DNA from 4 places in the Dactylosporangium sp. NPDC005555 genome. Region 2 is predicted to be linked to each of the others. Evidence: riboswitches for the same ligand, from Rfam matches in the RefSeq annotation. Region 2 holds a riboswitch; each other region holds the start of a gene.

Region 1 (4,209 bases), on a different contig from region 2:
CCAGCATCCCCGAACCCCGCATCAGCGCCGACGTGCGGCCGATGCTGCTCGACCCCGGCATGGACCTGACGCTGCGGCCGATGCGGTACCCGCAGTTCTTCGACAGGTTCAAGGACGCGATCAAGAACACGTGGACCGTCGAGGAGGTCGACCTGCACTCCGACCTCGCCGATCTGGCTCGCCTGTCCCCCGCCGAACGGCATCTCGTGTCCCGGCTGGTCGCGTTCTTCGCCACCGGCGACACGATCGTCGCGAACAACCTCGTGCTCAACCTGTACCAACACGTCAACAGCCCGGAAGGACGGCTCTACCTCTCCAGGCAACTGTTCGAGGAGGCCGTCCACGTCCAGTTCTACCTGAACCTCCTCGACACCTACGTCACCGACGAAACCGAGCGGTTCGAGGCGTTCGCGGCGGTGGAGAACATCCCGTCGATCGCGCGCAAGGCCGAGTTCTGCTTCCGGTGGATCGACTCGCTCGGCGACCTGCGGGAGCTGAAGACCCGCGACGACCGGCGGGCGTTCCTGCTCAACCTGATCTGCTTCGCCGCCTGCATCGAAGGGCTGTTCTTCTACGGCGCCTTCGCCTACGTGTACTTCCTGCGCTCCCGCGGCCTCCTGCACGGCCTCGCCTCCGGCACCAACTGGGTCTTCCGCGACGAGTCGATGCACATGGCGTTCGCGTTCGACGTCGTCGACACCGTACGGGCGGAAGAACCCGACCTGTTCGACGCCGCCCTCGAGGCGCAGGTCCGCGAGATGCTCGCCGAGGCCGTGGAGTGCGAGGTCCAGTTCGCCGCGGACCTCCTGGAGCAGGGCGTGTCCGGCATGTCCCTGGCCGACATGCGCGAATACCTGCAACACGTCGCCGACCGGCGACTCGCCACCCTCGGCATCGCACCGCTGTACGGCAGCCGGAACCCGTTCGCGTTCATGGAGCTGCAGGACGTGCAGGAGCTGTCGAACTTCTTCGAACGCCGGGTGTCGGCGTACCAGGTGGGGGTGACCGGCACGGTCAGCTTCGACGACGACTTCTGATCGGGGTTCCGGTGCTGCCGGCGCACCCGTACGATGGCCGGCAGTGCTGGTTCGCCCCGTTCGCAAGGACGGGGCGTCGTAAGAGGGAACCCGGTGTGAGACCGGGACTGCCCCGCAGCGGTGAGTGGGAACGACCGCCGTCATCAAGCACTGGACCCTTTGCGGGGTCTGGGAAGCGACGGCCAGTAGGTGGCACCTGTCGGTGTCGCGCCCGCAAGTCCGAAGACCTGCCCGCACTGCGCGCACCGACCGGTGCGCGCCGCCGGCGACCCCTCGGGAGGGTCAGGGCGGAAGCCGGGTCTTCCCGCTTTCCCCTTCCCTGAGGTCGTCGCGACTTCGAGGGAAGGATCCCCCTGTGGTGAGCACCGCATTCGGGCAGAGCACCATCCTGGGCTATCCGCGCTGCCGCCGATCCCGGCCGCATGGCGCGACGCGCCGGTCCGGGCCCGGCTCGAGGCGCTGACCCCGGCGGACCGGCAGCGGGGCCCCTACGCCGTCCGGGCCCGGGTGCAGCAGGAGCGGCTGCTGCTGCCCGACCTGCCGACCACGACGATCGGGTCGTTCCCGCAGACCTCCGAACTGCGCAAGGCCCGCGCCTCGGTCAGGGAAGGCACCCTCGACGCCGCCGGCTACGCCGACCGGATGCGCGACGAGGTCCAGCACGTCATCCGCCTGCAGGAGGACCTCGGCCTCGACGTGCTCGTGCACGGTGAACCGGAACGCAACGACATGGTGCAGTACTTCGGCGAACAGCTCGACGGCTTCGCGGCCACCGATCTCGGATGGGTGCAGTCGTACGGGTCCCGGTGCGTCCGCCCACCGATCATCTACGGCGACGTGGCCCGCAGGGCACCGATGACCGTCGAGTGGTCGACCTACGCGCAGTCCCTGACCAGCAAGCCCGTCAAGGGCATGCTCACCGGGCCGGTGACGATCCTGGCGTGGTCGTTCGTGCGGACCGACCAGCCCCTGGCCGACACCGCCGACCAGGTCGCCCTCGCGCTGCGCGACGAATGCAACGACCTGGAGGCCGCCGGGATCACCGTCATCCAGGTCGACGAGCCGGCGTTGCGGGAGACGCTGCCGCTGCGCAAGGCGGACCAGCAGGCGTACCTGGACTGGGCTGTCGGCTCGTTCCGGCTCGCGACGAGCGGCGTCGCCGACGGCACGCAGATCCACACGCACCTGTGCTACTCCGAGTTCGGCGAGTTCATCACCGCGATCGACGCCCTCGACGCCGACGTGACCAGCATCGAGGCGTCCCGCTCCAAGATGGAGGTCCTCGACGACCTCGCCGCCATCGGGTACGGCCGCGGCGTGGGCCCCGGCGTCTGGGACATCCACTCCCCCCGCGTGCCGTCCCACGACGAGGTCGTCGAGGCACTGCGCCGCGCCGTCACCGCCGTCCCGGCCCGACGGCTCTGGGTCAACCCCGACTGCGGCCTGAAGACCCGCGGCTACCCCGAGGTCGAGGCGGCACTGCGGCACCTCGTCGCCGCCGCCGCCGAACTGCGCGGCAACTGACGATCGGCATCCCGGGCGGGCGCCTCACCTCGAGGCGCCCGCCCGTTTACGATCGCCGCCCGGCCGCCGACGTACCCGTTCGATGCTCCGCACCGTCTCGTTTCAGGTCGCTACGACGGGGAGCAGGCCGATGCGGCCGTGGTAGGCGCGGCCGAGCTGGTCGGTGTCGGAACCGACCAGGAGCCCGGCGGGGCAGGTGACGAGGACCTCGACGCCGACACCTCGGCTGTGGGTCGGGTTCCATGACAGTGCCTTGCCGGTGACCGGGTCGACGGCGGCGATCCCGGGCCGCGACACGGCACCCGGGCCGGCGTTCTTGCGGCCGCGTGGGTTGTCCATCCACTGCTGGTGCCCACCGACGTACACGGCGGCGTCGGTGACCGCGACGGACCACAGGGTGTTGCCGCCGGTGCGGTTGACCCACACCGGCGGGTGCACACCGCTGCCCGTGACGTCGAACCGGGCGACGCTGTCACACATCAGCGCCGGTCCGGCCATCCCACCGGTCGCGGCGACGGCCAGGTAGGAGCCGTCCGGGGCGAAGTCGACCCCACGCAGGTAGCTGTCGTACAAGGTCTTGCACTTGCGGGTGTAGGCGTCGGTCGACCAGCCGCTCACTGCCGCGGGGCCGCCGATGTCGGCGAGCACCAGCTGCGCACGCGGCATGCCGGCCGCGGTGTCGAACGCGCCGACCGCGGCGAGGCGGTTGCCGTCCTGGGTGACGGCGACCGACTCGACCTTGACGGTGCCGCCGTCGCGGCGGGCCAGCCGCAGGTCAAACCCGGGGTCCACGACGCCGGTCGTGGCCGACAGCCGTGCCAGTCCAGCGCGGCGCTGCCCACTGATGGTGGTGAAGCTGCCCCCGGCGTACAGCCACGCACCGGACGAGGTCATGGTGCGGATCTGTCCCGGGCCTGCGGTGGCGGTGAACCCCGCCACCCGGCGGCCGGTGGCGAGGTCCAGCTGGACCAGGCCTGGCCAGGCATCGCCGTCGACCTTCGTGAACGTGCCCGCGGCGTAGACCGTCCCACCCGGCCCGGCGGCGACCGCCGTGACCCGGCCGTTCAGCTCCGGCGCGAAGTCCAGCATCCGGCCGGTGCCGAGCTGGAACGCGAACAACGACCGGCGCGCGGCACGGCTGCCGGTTGCCGCGTCAGCAACGGTCGTGAAGTTTCCGCCGACCACGACGGTGTCACCGACCACCGCCATCCCGGCGATCGCGCCGTCGAGCACGTTCGGCGTCCACACCACCGGCTGCTGCGACACCACACCCTGCAGCGCCTGCCCGGCAACCGCAGCCCCAGCGGCCATCACCAGCGCGGACACCAGCACGGCAACAGCAGCGAACCTTCGGCGCATCAGACGGCACTTCCCCTCGCAGGAATCAGCGGCACCGGCGCAGGCGGACCGGCGTGACGTTCAACGAGGCAGACGGCCGCCCGGTCACACAGAGCGACCACCCCGATGTCGTTCCTGGAAGACATGTTGTGACTGTCGTCCGCCCGCAGAACATTCGTCATATTCCGCAGCGATGATCACTGGTGGTCCGATGACCGGCAGATGCTGACGGATGGTTTGATGCTCGACGACGAGGAACTGTGGTATCTACGGCAGATCGAACAGCAGGTCACGGGCGATGACCCGGCGC
Region 2 (4,209 bases):
CTCGACGCGGGCATCGTGCTGGTCGGCGTCGCCTCCTTCGTCTGGTACTTCACGGTCAGCCGCCGCTGGTCACCGGGGCACGGCTGGCTGTCGCTGTCGGAGACCCTCGCGCTGCCGGTGGTCGTGGTGGTCGCCGGGTTCGGCGTGCTGCGGGTCGCGTTCTTCGGCACGCGCCTGCTCACCAGGCCGACCCTGGCGTGCTACGCCGCCTGTATCGCGCTGACCGGGTTCGCCACGACCCTGCCCGGCCGTCCCGGCGCGGTGTCGCTGGGGTCGACGACGCTGCTGCTCCTCGCACAGCTCAGCTCGCTCGCCGGCGCGCTGCTGCAGTACCACTCGAGTCTCAGCGGGACGACCCCGCCACAGGGCGCCGCCCGGCGGCCGTTCAGCGTCGTGCCCTACGGGGCTTCGGCGGCCGCGTTCGGGCTCCTCGTGACCGTGGTCGGGCCCGGGCTGGACTGGCGCCGCTGGGGCGTCCTGGCCGGCACCGGCATCCTGCTGGCAATGGTCACGACGCGGCAGCTCACCGCGCTGCGGGAGAACGGGCAGCTGCTCGCGCAGAACCGGCTGCTGACCGAGCGGCTCCAGCATCAGGCGTGGCACGACGAGCTCACCGGGCTGGCGAACCGCGCGTACCTCGGCCGGCACGTGGAGGAGGCGATCGAGCGGTACACCACGACGGGCACCGACACGGCGCTGCTGCTCATCGACCTCGACGGCTTCAAGGGCGTCAACGACACGCTCGGCCACGAGGTCGGCGACCGGTTGCTGTGCGAGGTCGCCGACCGTCTCGGCAGCGTCGCGCACGACGGCATCGTCTGCCGGCTCGGCGGCGACGAGTTCGTCGTGCTCGCCCCGCTGGACGACCAGGACCTCGCCGAACGGCTGGTCCGGGCCATCTCGGCGCCGGCGGTCATCGGCGCGCACACCACGAGGGTCGGCGCGAGCATCGGCGTCACGTTCGTCAGCCACGCCCCGACCGGCATCGCCGACCTGCTGCGCCGGGCGGACGCCGCCATGTACGCCGTCAAGTCCGCCGGCAAGAACAACTGGCGCCTCAGCGAACCGGACAAAGCACCCCACCTGACCTTGACGCAGTGACGTGACGGGCCGTCTGCGAAGCTGTGGCCCGTGCGAATCTCCGACGAGCCGTTGACCCGGCCGACGACGACGTCGGCGGCGAGGACGGTGAGGCGGACGCTGTCGGCCTCGTCGACCTTGACCGCGCCGTGCGCCCCGTCGAAGACGATGGCACCGAAGCGGCCGACGGCCCGGAACTCGGCGCTGGCCGCCTTCACGTCCAGCTGGGAGCCGGCGGGCAGCTGCACGGTCACGTCGACGGAGCCCGAGCTGCCGAGCAGCTGGTGCCGCACCCCGGCGCCGACCGCGATCCGCAGGACGCCGTCGCCGTATTCGACCGTGGTCTGCTCCGCCACCTTGACGTCGCGGCTCTTCGCGGCGTCGGCGGGCCGGACCTGAACGGTCGTGTCGGCCCGGTCACCGGCGATGAACTGGACGCGGCCCGCGGGGATGTCGAGGACCGCGGAGATCGGGGTGGGGGTGTTGAAGGTCTGCATCGTGCGCTCCTCTGTCCGTTCGACTGGTGAGAGCACGTTCGCCTCCGCCACTGACAGCGGGCTGACAGCGCGCGGACACGTCGTCCCACCCGCCGTCAGCGTGCTGTCGGCATCGCCACAGCGCGGCGGCTGGGATTGACGGCACCGCTCCGCCGGGACAGACTGTCGGTCACAAGTACATAGCCGTGTGTTGATGGGGGAAGTCCGGTCGAAGTCCGGCGCTGGCCCGCAACGGTAGGCGGTGAGCGATGTCTGCTCGCCGCGAGTCCGAATACCTGTCCGACACGCGTCGTCTCCAGCACCTCCCTACCCGTCGTGGCCCACGGGTCGGAGCCACCGGGCATGCCCGGTTTCTCCCGACTGCCAGGGCCGGAGAGGCATCGCCCGATGGCAGTCCCCCGGCACCGCGCCCGCACCCTCCTCACAAGGGTGCTCACCGCGCTCGCCCTGTCCAGCGTCCTGACCGCCACGGCCGTCACGCCGGCCAATGCGGCACCGCCCACCGTCAACCGGCCCGACGCCGCCGCGGGGTGGCTGGCCCGCCAGCTCGTCGACGGCGAACGCTTCGAGGTCGTCTTCGACGGCGTCGCCTACCCCGACCAGGGCCTGACCATCGACGCGATCCTGGCGTCCGCCGCCGCGAAGGTCGCCGGCACGAACGCCGCCAAGGCGACCGGATGGCTGGCCCGGCCGGAGATCCTCACCGGCTACATCGGCGACGGCACCGAGGCGTACGCGGGCGCGACCGCCAAGCTCGCCCTCGCCGTGCAGGTCCGCGGTGGCAACCCTGCCGCGTTCGGCGGCGTCGACCTGATCGCCCGGCTGCGCGGGCTGCAGGCCCCGTCGGGCCGCTTCTCCGACCGGTCGGCGTTCGGCGACTACAGCAACCAGCTCACCCAGGCGTTCTCGCTCCTCGCCCTGGGCCGCACCCCGGCCGGGGCACCCGCGTCCGGCGGCGCGTACCTCGCCGGCACCCGCTGCGCCGACGGCGGCTACCCGCTCTACTACGACCAGCCGACCTGCGTCAGCGACGTCGACGCGACCGCGTTCGCCGTGCAGGCGCTGCTCGCCGTCGGCCGTCCCACCGACGCGGCGCCGGGGGTCGCCTGGCTGGTCTCGGCGCAGGCCGCCGACGGTTCGTTCGCCGATTCCGCCGGTACGGCGAACGCCAACAGCACCGGTCTCGCGGCACAGGCCCTGGCCGTCGCGGGACGGCCGATCGCCTGGCTGAAGGCCCGCGGCTTCCTGCTGAGCCTCCAGATCCGCTGCGGCGCGGACCGGGGCGCCATCGCCTACGCTCCCGGCGGGTTCGACCCGGCGACCGCGGTCCGTTCGACCGCGCAGGCGGTGCCCGGACTGACCGGCTCCGGCCTGGCGACGCTCACCGCGAGCGGATCCCGCGCCGCCGCACCGATCCTGGCATGCCCGTGAACGCCACACCTGGCATGCCCGTGAACGCCACTCCCCACGTGCGCCTGAACACCGCTCCTGGCGTGCCCGTGAACACCAGACCTGGCATGCCCGTGAACACCAGATCCGGCGCGCGCCTGAACACTCCTGGCGTGCCTCTGAACACCAGTTCCGGCATGCCCGTGAACACCACTCCCCGCGTGCCCCTCAACACCGCCGGCGTGCCCCTGAACACCAGTTCCAGCATGCCCGTGAACACCATCCACAGTGGAGGAATCATGCGCCGGCTGCTGTCCGCCGTGTTCGCCGCGCTCGCCGTCACCGCGACGTTCGTCCTCGCCGATCCCGCGCCGCAAGCCGCGCACGCGGCCGCCTGCGCGCCCGGCGCCGGGGTGAGCGTCGTGGTCGACTTCGGCCCGCTCGGCGGTGGGGTCGTGGTCGGCTGCAAGCTCGGTGACCCGCCGACCGGGCTGGCCGCGCTGACCGGCGCCGGGTTCACCGTCACCGGCACGCAGCGCTGGGGGCTGGCGTTCGTGTGCCGGATCAACGGCCAGCCGACGGCGGCGACCGACCCGTGCGTCAACACCCCGCCCGCGTCGGCGTACTGGTCGTACTGGCACGCCACGCCCGGCGGCGCCTGGACGTACAGCAGCCTCGGCGCCTCCTCGTTCAACCCGGCGATCGGCACCGTCGAGGGCTGGCGCTTCGGCTCCGGTCAGGCACCGTCGATCACCGCCCCCTGAGCCACCCGGCCCCGGAGGCGGTGCCCCACGGCACCGCCTCCGTCAGCATCGAAAGGCCCCTCATGCGCCCGCACCGCAGCGCCGCCGTCGCCCTCGCCGCCGCCGTCATCGGCGGCGTGATCGCGGCGAGCGCCGTCGCCGCCCCCAGCCCCGCGCAGCAGACCGCCGGCCGGGACGCCGCCACGTGGCTCACCACCCAGTTCGAGGACGGGGTGCTGACCAACTTCGGGATGCCCGACATCGGCCTGACCGTCGACGCGCTCCTCGCCCTGCGGGCGACCGGCGTCGCCCCGGCCACCGCCGCCGCCGTCGCCGACAAGGTCGCCGCGAACGCCGCGACGTTCAGCTACTACGAGATCGACTACGACGAGGACGGCGACGACGACCGGATCACCGACGCCGGCTCCACGGCGAAGCTGCTCCTCGCCGCCACCGCCGCCGGCCGCGACCCGAGACACTTCGGCGGCCTCGACCTCGAC
Region 3 (4,209 bases), on a different contig from region 2:
TTGAACGTCATCCAGCCGTTGCCGGTCTGCGCCAGGGTGCGCATCATCCTGCCGTAGAGGTCACGGGCCTTGACGGTCTTGACCGCGTGCTTCTCGGCCGCGCGGTAGGCCTCGTCGAACTCGGCCCCGAACAGGTCCGGCAGCTCGGGTGCGTCGGACGGGTCGATCAGCGACCAGTCGCCGTCGGCCTCCACCCGGCGCATGAACTCGTCGGGGATCCAGTTCGCGAGGTTGAGGTTGTGGGTACGGCGGGACTCCTCACCCGTGTTGTCCCGCAGCTCCAGGAACTCCTCGACGTCCGGATGCCACGGCTCCAGGTAGACGCAGGCGGCACCCTTGCGGCGGCCGCCCTGGTTGACGGCGGCGACCCCGGCGTCGAGCGTCTTCAGGAACGGGACGATGCCGTTGGATCTGCCGTTGGTGCCGCGGATGAGCGCGCCCCGGCCACGCACGCGCGACCAGGAGATGCCGATCCCGCCGGAGAACTTCGACAGCTTCGCGACCTGGTGGTAGCGCTCGTAGATCGAGTCGAGCTCGTCCCTCGGCGAGTCGACGAGGAAGCACGAGGACATCTGGGTGTGCGCGGTGCCGGAGTTGAACAGCGTCGGCGAGCTCGGCAGGTACGCGAGGGACGACATCAGCCGGTAGAAGCCGATCGCCTCACCCGGCGTCTGCGACAGTCCACATGCAACTCTGAGCAGCCAGTACTGCGGCGTCTCCACGACCAGACGCGTCTGCGGATGGCGCAGCAGGTACCGGTCGGCGACGGTCCGCAGCCCGAAGTACTCGAACCGCAGGTCCCCGTCCGGGTCGACGGCGTCGTCGAGCTTGCGGGCGTTGCGGGCCACGAATCCGGCGGTGTCCTGGCTGATCAGTCCCTGCTGGTGCGCGTAGCGGATCGCCTGGCTGAAGCTGGCGACACCCTGACCGCGGACCTCCTTGTCGACGTACGCGGCGAGCAGCCGGGCCGCGAGCCGCGAGTACTGCGGCTCCTCACCGATCAGCTCCGCCGCCGTCTGGATCGACAGCTTGTCCAGCTCCGCGGTCGTCGCTCCGTCGTACAGGCCGCTGATCGTCTTCGTCGCCACCCGCAGCGGATCGACCTCGTCCAGGTCGGCGACCCACCGCTCGACGGCCTTCACGATCTTGTTGACGTCGACCGGCTCCAGGTCGCCGTTGCGCTTGCGCACCTGCATCGCGTGCCGCCGCTGCCCGCTCTCAGGGCCGGCCTGCTCCTGCGTCACCGTCATGTGTCCCCCTCGTCACCAGCTACAGAACGCCGGACGAGCGCAGGGGGAAGCCGCCACAGAAAGGCGCACGCGAGGCGCACCTGGCGATGGCGTCAGCCGTCCCACGCGGCATCCGACCACCGCACACCGGTCGGCGTGCGGTGCGCTGGCAGGTCTTCGGACTCGCGGGCAGGACCCAGGATTCACCCGGGGTCGCCTACTGGCCGTCGCTTCCCAGACCTCGCGGTCCAGTGCTTGATGACGGCGGTCGTTCCCACTTACCGCTGCGGGGCAGTCCCGGACTTCCACCGGGTTCCCTGTTGCCACGACCACCCCCGAAGGGTCGGCCGAACCAGCTGCAAGCAACACCATATATGGGTGCAGCGTTGAAAGCACAACACCAGATGCTGTGCCCGGCGTGTCGCGCCGCAGTATCACCCCTGGGTCACTTTCTGTGCTGACGCCCGTCGGCCGCATCCACCGCCAGCAGCGCGCCGTCGCGAGCACGGATGACGTACCGGCAGCACCGCGGCGGTCGATGCCGCCAGGAGATTTCCGTCCGCCGGGGTATGGACACCGAATCGCTGCCACGTGCTGCGCGCACAAGCCCCATCGGCATCGTAGGATTCGGGTCTGCTGCCGCCCGCTCGTGGCTGCGCTCGTCGGTCCGGAGGCCCGCATGGAACTGTCCGTGGCCGGCGGCATCGACCGCACGGTGGTGGCCGTCAACGGCAACCTGGACGTCGCAACCGCCGGCGAACTTCGCGAATCCCTGCACCACGCCATCGGGGACGCAGGGACGTCGCTGATCGTCGATCTCACCGGAGTGTGGTTCCTCGACTCGACCGCACTCGGCGTGCTGGTGGGCGTCCACAAACGGCTCCTCGAACGCGGCGGCGGCCTGCAGCTGGTCTGCCCGCGCGACGGGCTGCTGCGGATCTTCCGGCTGACCGGTCTGGACCGGGTGTTCGCCATCCATGCGTCGCTGACCGCAGTGCCGGCCTGACCCTCTGAGGGTCGTGACAGGAGCGCCTCGTGGAACCGCGTTGGCACCGGAAGGTTGTCGGCGGTGGCGAGCGCACGCACGTCAAGGGCGAGGCGCGTACATGATGACGGCGACGCCGATCAGGCAGATCGCGGCTCCGGCGAGGTCGTAGCGGTCGGGCCGGAACTTGTCGAACACCACCGCCCACCCCAGCGAACCGGCGACGAAGACTCCGCCGTACGCGGCCAGGATGCGGCCGAAGTTGGCGTCGGGTTGCAGGGTGGCGACGAACCCGTAGGCGCCGAGGGCGGCGATGCCGGCGCCGATCCACAGCAGGCCCTTGTGTTCGCGGACGCCCTGCCAGATGAGCCAGGCACCGCCGATCTCAGCGACCGCGGCGAGCACGAACAGCAGGATGGACCGGATGATCGTCATGGGCGTATGGCAGCACACCGGCGTGGTGCGGCCTCCAGGCGGGTGCCGCACCACGGTCTCGGTGTTCAGCAGCCGCAACCCCCGCCACCACATCCGCAGCCGGCGCCGCCGGCTACGGCAGCGCGCTGGACGTCGCGTCGCCGGTGCAGCCACCACATGCCCAGCGCGAGGACGACGAGCCCGGCGGACACCGCCAGGAGCGTCTTCTCCAGGATCGCGGCACCTGCGCCGGTGAGCACTCCGGCGGCGATGAGCAGCGGCAGGGCGCAGCAGGCGGCGCAGGCGAGCGCGGCCAACCCGCCGGTGACCTTGCTCCGCGTCGGCGGCGTGTTGTCCACCGGCGGCGTGGCGTGCAGATGACCTGCGTGCGTGGTCGGCGTCGGCAAGGGGTGGCTCATGCGGGCTCTCCGTCTGGGTGGGTGGCGGTGCCGATGGTGAGGAACGGGATCGGGCAGTCGGCGCAGGTGCAGTTCGTGAGGCTGTCGCAGCGGGCGTCGACGACTTCGCTCAGGGTGGTGCGGATGGCGGTGAGGTCCGCGATCTTCGCGTCGACCTCGGCGATCTTCTCGATGGCACGTTGCCGCAGGTCGGCGGTGGGGTGCCGGCGCTGGCCGGTGTCGAGGAGCTCGGCGACCTCGTCGAGGGTGAACCCGAGCCGCTGCGCCGCCTTGATGACGTTGAGCAGGGCAACGGTGTCCGGCGGGTACAGACGGTGCCCGCCGTTGGAGCGCGTCGGTTCGCTGAGCAGGCCGCGGCGTTCGTAGTACCGCAGCGTCTGGATGTTCACGCCGGCCTGTTCGGCGACCTCGCCGGTGCGGAGTCCTGCCTTGTCCGGGGAGATCATCATGCGGCCTTCGGCCGGCCGCACGACGGCCCGGAGCAGCACGTCACGACGTCCGCGTCGATCAGGGCCAGGTCCAGCACCGCCGGCGCGGTCACGACGTCCGCCCGGCGGACACGGTGCCGGCCCGCTCGGCGAGCGAGGTGAGCACGTCGGCGTACCGGGCCGGGACTTCGACGTCGAGCGTCAACGCCTCACCGTCGGCGATCGGTCCGGGCGTGACGGTGAAGACGAAGAACGAGCAGCACGCGGTCTCCCGGGCGGTCAGGTCGCGAACCGTCGCCTCCAGCCCGGCCGTGCCGGTCAACCGCATCCGTGCGTGCGTCGGGGTGAGGACGTCGACCGCGCGTACGGCGGTGGCGAACAGGTCGTCGAACTCGCTCAGCCGCAGCGGCCGCTCGGCGGTAGGCAGGGTGCACGCATCAGGGACCACGAACGACATGACAGGCTCCTCGTCACCGGCAGCGCCATCTCGACGCCGTCTCCCACGACGGTAAGCCTGTACCCAGGTACCGGATGCAAGCCCGACTCTGACGGTCCGCCGCCACACGGTGCCACCGGTCAGTGTGGTGCACCGCTGCCCGCTGGGCAGCAGATCGACGCGGGCGCCGCCCCTTGACCGGTGGACGACCCCGGCCGGGTGAGGCGGCCCGGGTGGCCCGCCGCAGAGGATGAAGGTTGGACGACCGCAAACGTATGGACGGAGGCGGACATGACCA
Region 4 (4,209 bases), on a different contig from region 2:
CGGCAACGGTAGACGGCGTGCCGCTACGATGGCCGCGTGGTGATCTTCGGCTGGGGCTGGCGGGTGAAGCACCTGCGCACGCTGACCCTGCGCTGCCCGCACTGCGGCAACACGGTGGCGCACCCGCTGTACAAGCGGACCCTCAAACTCTCGTTGTTCTTCATCCCGCTGATCCCGCTGCAGGTCAAGCACACCGTCCAGTGCACCGCCTGCGCCAACCAGCGCGACGTCGACCCCGCCCGGGTCCACTGAGGGCCCGGGCTCAGTACCCGAGGTCCACCGGCAGCAGCCACCAGCAGGCGGGCAGCAGCACCAGCGGGGTCAGGACGGCGCACACCAGGACGGGCACCGCCCACCTCGGCCCGCGGAGCCTCCACAGGGCCGTGACCCCGAGCGCGGACAGGGCGACGGCGATCAGGCCCGCCCCGCCGAGCAGCAGCCCGTACAGGGCGAAGAAGAACCACAGGTAGTAGAGCCAGTGGCTGGCCAGCTGCACGCCCACGACGAGGGTCCAGCCGCCGAACGTCAGCAGGAGCGGGACCGCGACCTCCCACCACCGCCGCCGTCCGGTCCACCCGGGCACCTGCTCCGCCGGCCACATCCCGCCATCATCCAACGCGCCGCCCTCGCCCGCCGCCCCTTGCCCCGCCGCCCCGCCGCCGGTGGGTCAGTGCCGGGCGGGCACGCCGAGGGCGGCGCAGGCGTCCTGGTACATGCGGACGACCTCGGGACGCACCTCGGCCCGGGCGGTCAGCGGGCGGGCGAACGGCACCCGGACCTCGACGGGCGCGCCGCCGACCGTGGCGGTGAAGTCGATGCCGTCACCGTCCATGCCGGTCATGGCGGCGGCCGTCGCGGACGGCTGCCCGCCGAGCGAGCGGCAGATCAGCAGGCTGTCGGCGGCGTGGTCGTCGTTCATGTGCCGGCGGACCGCGTCGATGACGTCGGCGGTGAACGGTTGCCCCATCGTGGATGCTCCTTCAGGCGGCCCGGGACGACGTGCCGCCCAGGGCCAGGTCGTGCAGGACGTCGATGTTCAGCCGGTACGCCACCAGCACCTCGTCCAGGACGCGGCGGCGCTCGTCCGGGGACCACGCGGCGGCGTCGAGGGTGTCGCGGTACTGCGCCTTGAACGCGGCAGGGCTGCCGATGCCGTCGAACTCGTAGAACCTCGTCCCGGTGACGCCGGGCAGCCCGTAGGCCTTGCGGACCGCCGCCGCGATGAACCGCCCGCCGGACAGGTCGCCGAGGTAGCGCGTGTAGTGGTGCGCGACGAACCCGCCGGACCAGGTGCGGCACACGTCGCGGAGCCGGTGCACGTAGCGGATCGTCGCCGGGACTGGTGCGCTGCGCGTCTTCCAGTCCTCGCCGAGGAGTGCGTCCAGGTCGGCCTCGAGCGCCGGCAGCCGGGTGAGTCCATCGTGGACGAACGCGCCGGCGACCGGGTCGTCGCGCATCGCGTCGGCGGCCTGCTCCAGCGCGGCGTAGATGTGCCAGTGCTGGGCGACCATGGCGGCGTAGCAGGTCAGCGGCAGCGTCCCGGCGACGAGGTCGTCGAGGAACCTGGACCGCTCGGCGTCGCGGTGCACGCCGCCGGTGAGCGTGCGCACCGCGGTGGAGAACGGCCCCGCCTGCATCTCGTCCGTCGACACGGTCGCCTCCTCGGAGATCGAACTCCAGGTTAGGCTAACCTAATTCGATGGTGCTGAGAAGTGGCCGTGCGGCGGAGCCCGACGGCCCCGCCGCACGTGGAGACCACAGGATCAGACGGCGACCGGCTGCGCGGCGACCGCGGTCGCCGCACGCTGGCTGCGCTCGGTGAGGTACCCGAACAGCAGGCCGAGCGTGGCCCAGTTGACCGCCTGCGTGCCCAGCGAGGCGAGGCGGAACTTCCACAGCAGGATCGGGGCGAACCCGTCCGGCACCTCGTTGACCGCAGGCAGCAGCGCGATCGCGATACCGACGACGACCACGCCACCGACGACCGCCGCCGTCGCGGCGTTCCAGGTGCCGTAGCGGGCCTGCAGCGACCGGGTCACGACGGCGACGCCGATCACGGTCGCGACCCCGATGACGATCATCAGGAAGAACAGGCCGGTGCGCTGCTGCAGCGTGTCCGGGTTGCCGGTGGCCGGCGGGTTGGCCGGATACTTCAGGAACGGCACGAGCGCCACCCCGACGAACCCGGCGAGGGCGACGAGCCCGGCGGTCGCCCGGGCGCTGATCCGCCCGATCCGGCCGAGGGTGATCGCGACAACGATGGCGAACAGGCCGCCGAGCGCCACCCCGTACACGACGGAGGCCGTGGCAAGACCGGCGGTGCTCTGCACGCCGCGGCTGACGAGCTCGTGCTCGTGCTCACCGGCGGGCAGCGGCGCGGCGTGGGCCTCCTCGAACGCGATCGCGTCGTTGATCGGGCCCTCGCCGAACAGGTAGGCGAACAGGAACGCGGCGACCCCGGCGACGGCGCCGGCGATCATCCCGCGGACCAGGAGGGTGCGGGCGTTGAGCATGTCGGCTTCCCCGTCTCAGTGGCAGGGGAAGCCGAGCAGGTGCCGGCCGTCGTGGACGAACTCGTGCACGGTCTCACCGGCGATGACGGACGTGATGCCCTGCTCGGCGCCGACGAAGTAGAGCAGGACGACGGCGAGCACGACGCCGAACGTCGCCCACGGCAGGATCTGCCGCAGCGGGATCGGGGCCGGCGCGGCGACCGGGGTGGGAAGAGCCGAGATCGATGCCATCTGTGCAGCCTCCTGCGGGATTTCGCGTCCCATCGAGCGTTGTCGTGACAGTGGCCGGGTCTGACTCCCACGGGTGCGTGGTTACAGCGGCGCGACCGTGCCGGGCTTGCACCGGCTTCCGTTCACTGTCACGTTTCGTTTCGGACGGTACGGACGGCGTACCGGTGTGTCAATCGAAGCGACCCCCGCCGGACCCCTGCGGTGCTGATCAGCGGGGGTGCGGCGAAACGCGAAGGTGATCAACTTCTCGCGGGCAGGGCGGTCGACGCCTACCGCGGGGTGCCCCCGGTCAGGGCCGCGACGAGCTCGTCCGCGCGGCGGGTGAGGAACACGCCCGTGAGCAGTGCCAGCTGCGACAGGTCGGCGAAGTCGATCACGACCCGGCCGCGCTGCAGGAACCTCCCCTCGCGGCGGGCCCGCAGCACCGCCCCCCGGGGCACCTCCGCCCGCAGCCGGAAGCCGCGCAGGTCGTCGGTCATGTCGGCCAGGACGAGCCGCCGGTCCGTGACCACGCAGTGGACCATGGTGGCGTCGCGGATACCGCGGTCGAGGCGGGCCGCGCACGAGTCGTCCCCGCCGGTGACGGCCGACCCGCCGATCGCGCGTTCGACGTCGAGCCGGATGACCGAGTCGGCGCCGACGAGCACCGCGACGACCCGCTCCCACGCCTTCTCGGGTGAGGGCTCCGGCTCGGCCCGGTAGGCGGCCGCCGCCGCGTCCCTCACCCCGCGCGGCAGGGCGGCGAGCAGCTGCTCCATCTCCCGCGGCGAGCGCTGCAGCCGTTCGGCGCCGAACGCCTTCTGGCAGTGCACCGCCGCCAGCAGTACGTCGTCGCCGGCGAGGTGCTCCAGCTCGGCCCGGTGTGCCTTCAGCGCGTCCACGCCGCGCATGCTATCCACGTCCGTTCATCCGCGCGGCCCCGTCCACCGGGGTCGCGGATGGTTCAATGCCGACGTGACGGAGATGACGGCGGCGGGGCCCGCCCGGCCGAGGCGGATCAAGGTGCTGGTCCTGCTACTGCTGTTCCTGGCGGTCAGCGCACTGATGTGCGCGTTCACCGCCGACGAGGGGCCCTACTCCGGGCTGCCCGCGTGGACGTACGCGGTACTGGGCTTCGCCTACCTGGCCGGTGCGTGGGCGATGTGGCGGGCGCGGCCCTGGGTGTGGTGGACGCTGCTGGTCGTGTACGGCGGCAGCTTCGTCCACGCGCTGTTCGACGCGTGGGCGACCAGCACCGTCGAGGCGACCTTCTGGTTTCTGCTGTGGCGGGCGGCGTTCCTCGTCGTCCTGCTGGGCGGCCGGACCAGGGCATGGTTCGGAATCGATCTCTGGTTCGGCGCGCGGGAGGCGTGACGAGCGCTGCCGGGGACGCGCGGTCACGATAGTGTCAGCGGTGTGGGCGTCATGATGGACTACTTCGCCGCCACCGCGCAGGAGCTCGCCGCGCTGGACTTCGACGCCGGCC

Evidence for each region. A riboswitch is a leader RNA that binds a small molecule or an ion and turns the genes downstream of it on or off. The one in region 2 is predicted to bind cobalamin.
Region 1: linked by a shared signal. The riboswitch ahead of metE (5-methyltetrahydropteroyltriglutamate--homocysteine S-methyltransferase) and the one ahead of ABZS58_RS37285 (prenyltransferase/squalene oxidase repeat-containing protein) in region 2 are both predicted to bind cobalamin.
Region 3: linked by a shared signal. The riboswitch ahead of ABZS58_RS24300 (ribonucleoside-diphosphate reductase subunit alpha) and the one ahead of ABZS58_RS37285 (prenyltransferase/squalene oxidase repeat-containing protein) in region 2 are both predicted to bind cobalamin.
Region 4: linked by a shared signal. The riboswitch ahead of ABZS58_RS12930 (CbtB domain-containing protein) and the one ahead of ABZS58_RS37285 (prenyltransferase/squalene oxidase repeat-containing protein) in region 2 are both predicted to bind cobalamin.

Annotation. Positions count from the first base shown of each region.
Region 1 is NZ_JBEXDG010000021.1:101,844-106,052, forward strand. Features, by position in the region: gene ABZS58_RS24305 (ribonucleotide-diphosphate reductase subunit beta) at 42-1,037, shown strand; cobalamin riboswitch at 1,068-1,287, shown strand; gene metE (5-methyltetrahydropteroyltriglutamate--homocysteine S-methyltransferase) at 1,290-2,561, shown strand; gene ABZS58_RS24315 (PKD domain containing protein) at 2,664-3,920, opposite strand; gene ABZS58_RS24320 (DUF3040 domain-containing protein) at 4,140-4,209, shown strand, end outside.
Region 2 is NZ_JBEXDG010000048.1:1,914-6,122, forward strand. Features, by position in the region: gene ABZS58_RS37275 (GGDEF domain-containing protein) at 1-1,101, shown strand, start outside; gene ABZS58_RS37280 (hypothetical protein) at 1,125-1,607, shown strand; cobalamin riboswitch at 1,727-1,876, shown strand; gene ABZS58_RS37285 (prenyltransferase/squalene oxidase repeat-containing protein) at 1,965-3,008, shown strand; gene ABZS58_RS37290 (hypothetical protein) at 3,233-3,730, shown strand; gene ABZS58_RS37295 (cell wall anchor protein) at 3,793-4,209, shown strand, end outside.
Region 3 is NZ_JBEXDG010000021.1:96,470-100,678, reverse strand. Features, by position in the region: gene ABZS58_RS24300 (ribonucleoside-diphosphate reductase subunit alpha) at 1-1,250, opposite strand, end outside; cobalamin riboswitch at 1,380-1,601, opposite strand; gene ABZS58_RS24295 (STAS domain-containing protein) at 1,909-2,235, shown strand; gene ABZS58_RS24290 (YnfA family protein) at 2,317-2,649, opposite strand; gene ABZS58_RS24285 (hypothetical protein) at 2,715-3,047, opposite strand; gene ABZS58_RS24280 (MerR family transcriptional regulator) at 3,044-3,493, opposite strand; gene ABZS58_RS24275 (hypothetical protein) at 3,585-3,932, opposite strand; gene ABZS58_RS24270 (DUF308 domain-containing protein) at 4,203-4,209, shown strand, end outside.
Region 4 is NZ_JBEXDG010000009.1:113,904-118,112, forward strand. Features, by position in the region: gene ABZS58_RS12900 (hypothetical protein) at 1-12, shown strand, start outside; gene ABZS58_RS12905 (zinc-ribbon domain-containing protein) at 37-252, shown strand; gene ABZS58_RS12910 (hypothetical protein) at 263-601, opposite strand; gene ABZS58_RS12915 (DUF2470 domain-containing protein) at 668-967, opposite strand; gene ABZS58_RS12920 (biliverdin-producing heme oxygenase) at 981-1,652, opposite strand; gene ABZS58_RS12925 (CbtA family protein) at 1,764-2,513, opposite strand; gene ABZS58_RS12930 (CbtB domain-containing protein) at 2,529-2,744, opposite strand; cobalamin riboswitch at 2,782-2,914, opposite strand; gene ABZS58_RS12935 (hypothetical protein) at 3,014-3,625, opposite strand; gene ABZS58_RS12940 (hypothetical protein) at 3,699-4,097, shown strand; gene ABZS58_RS12945 (hypothetical protein) at 4,140-4,209, shown strand, end outside.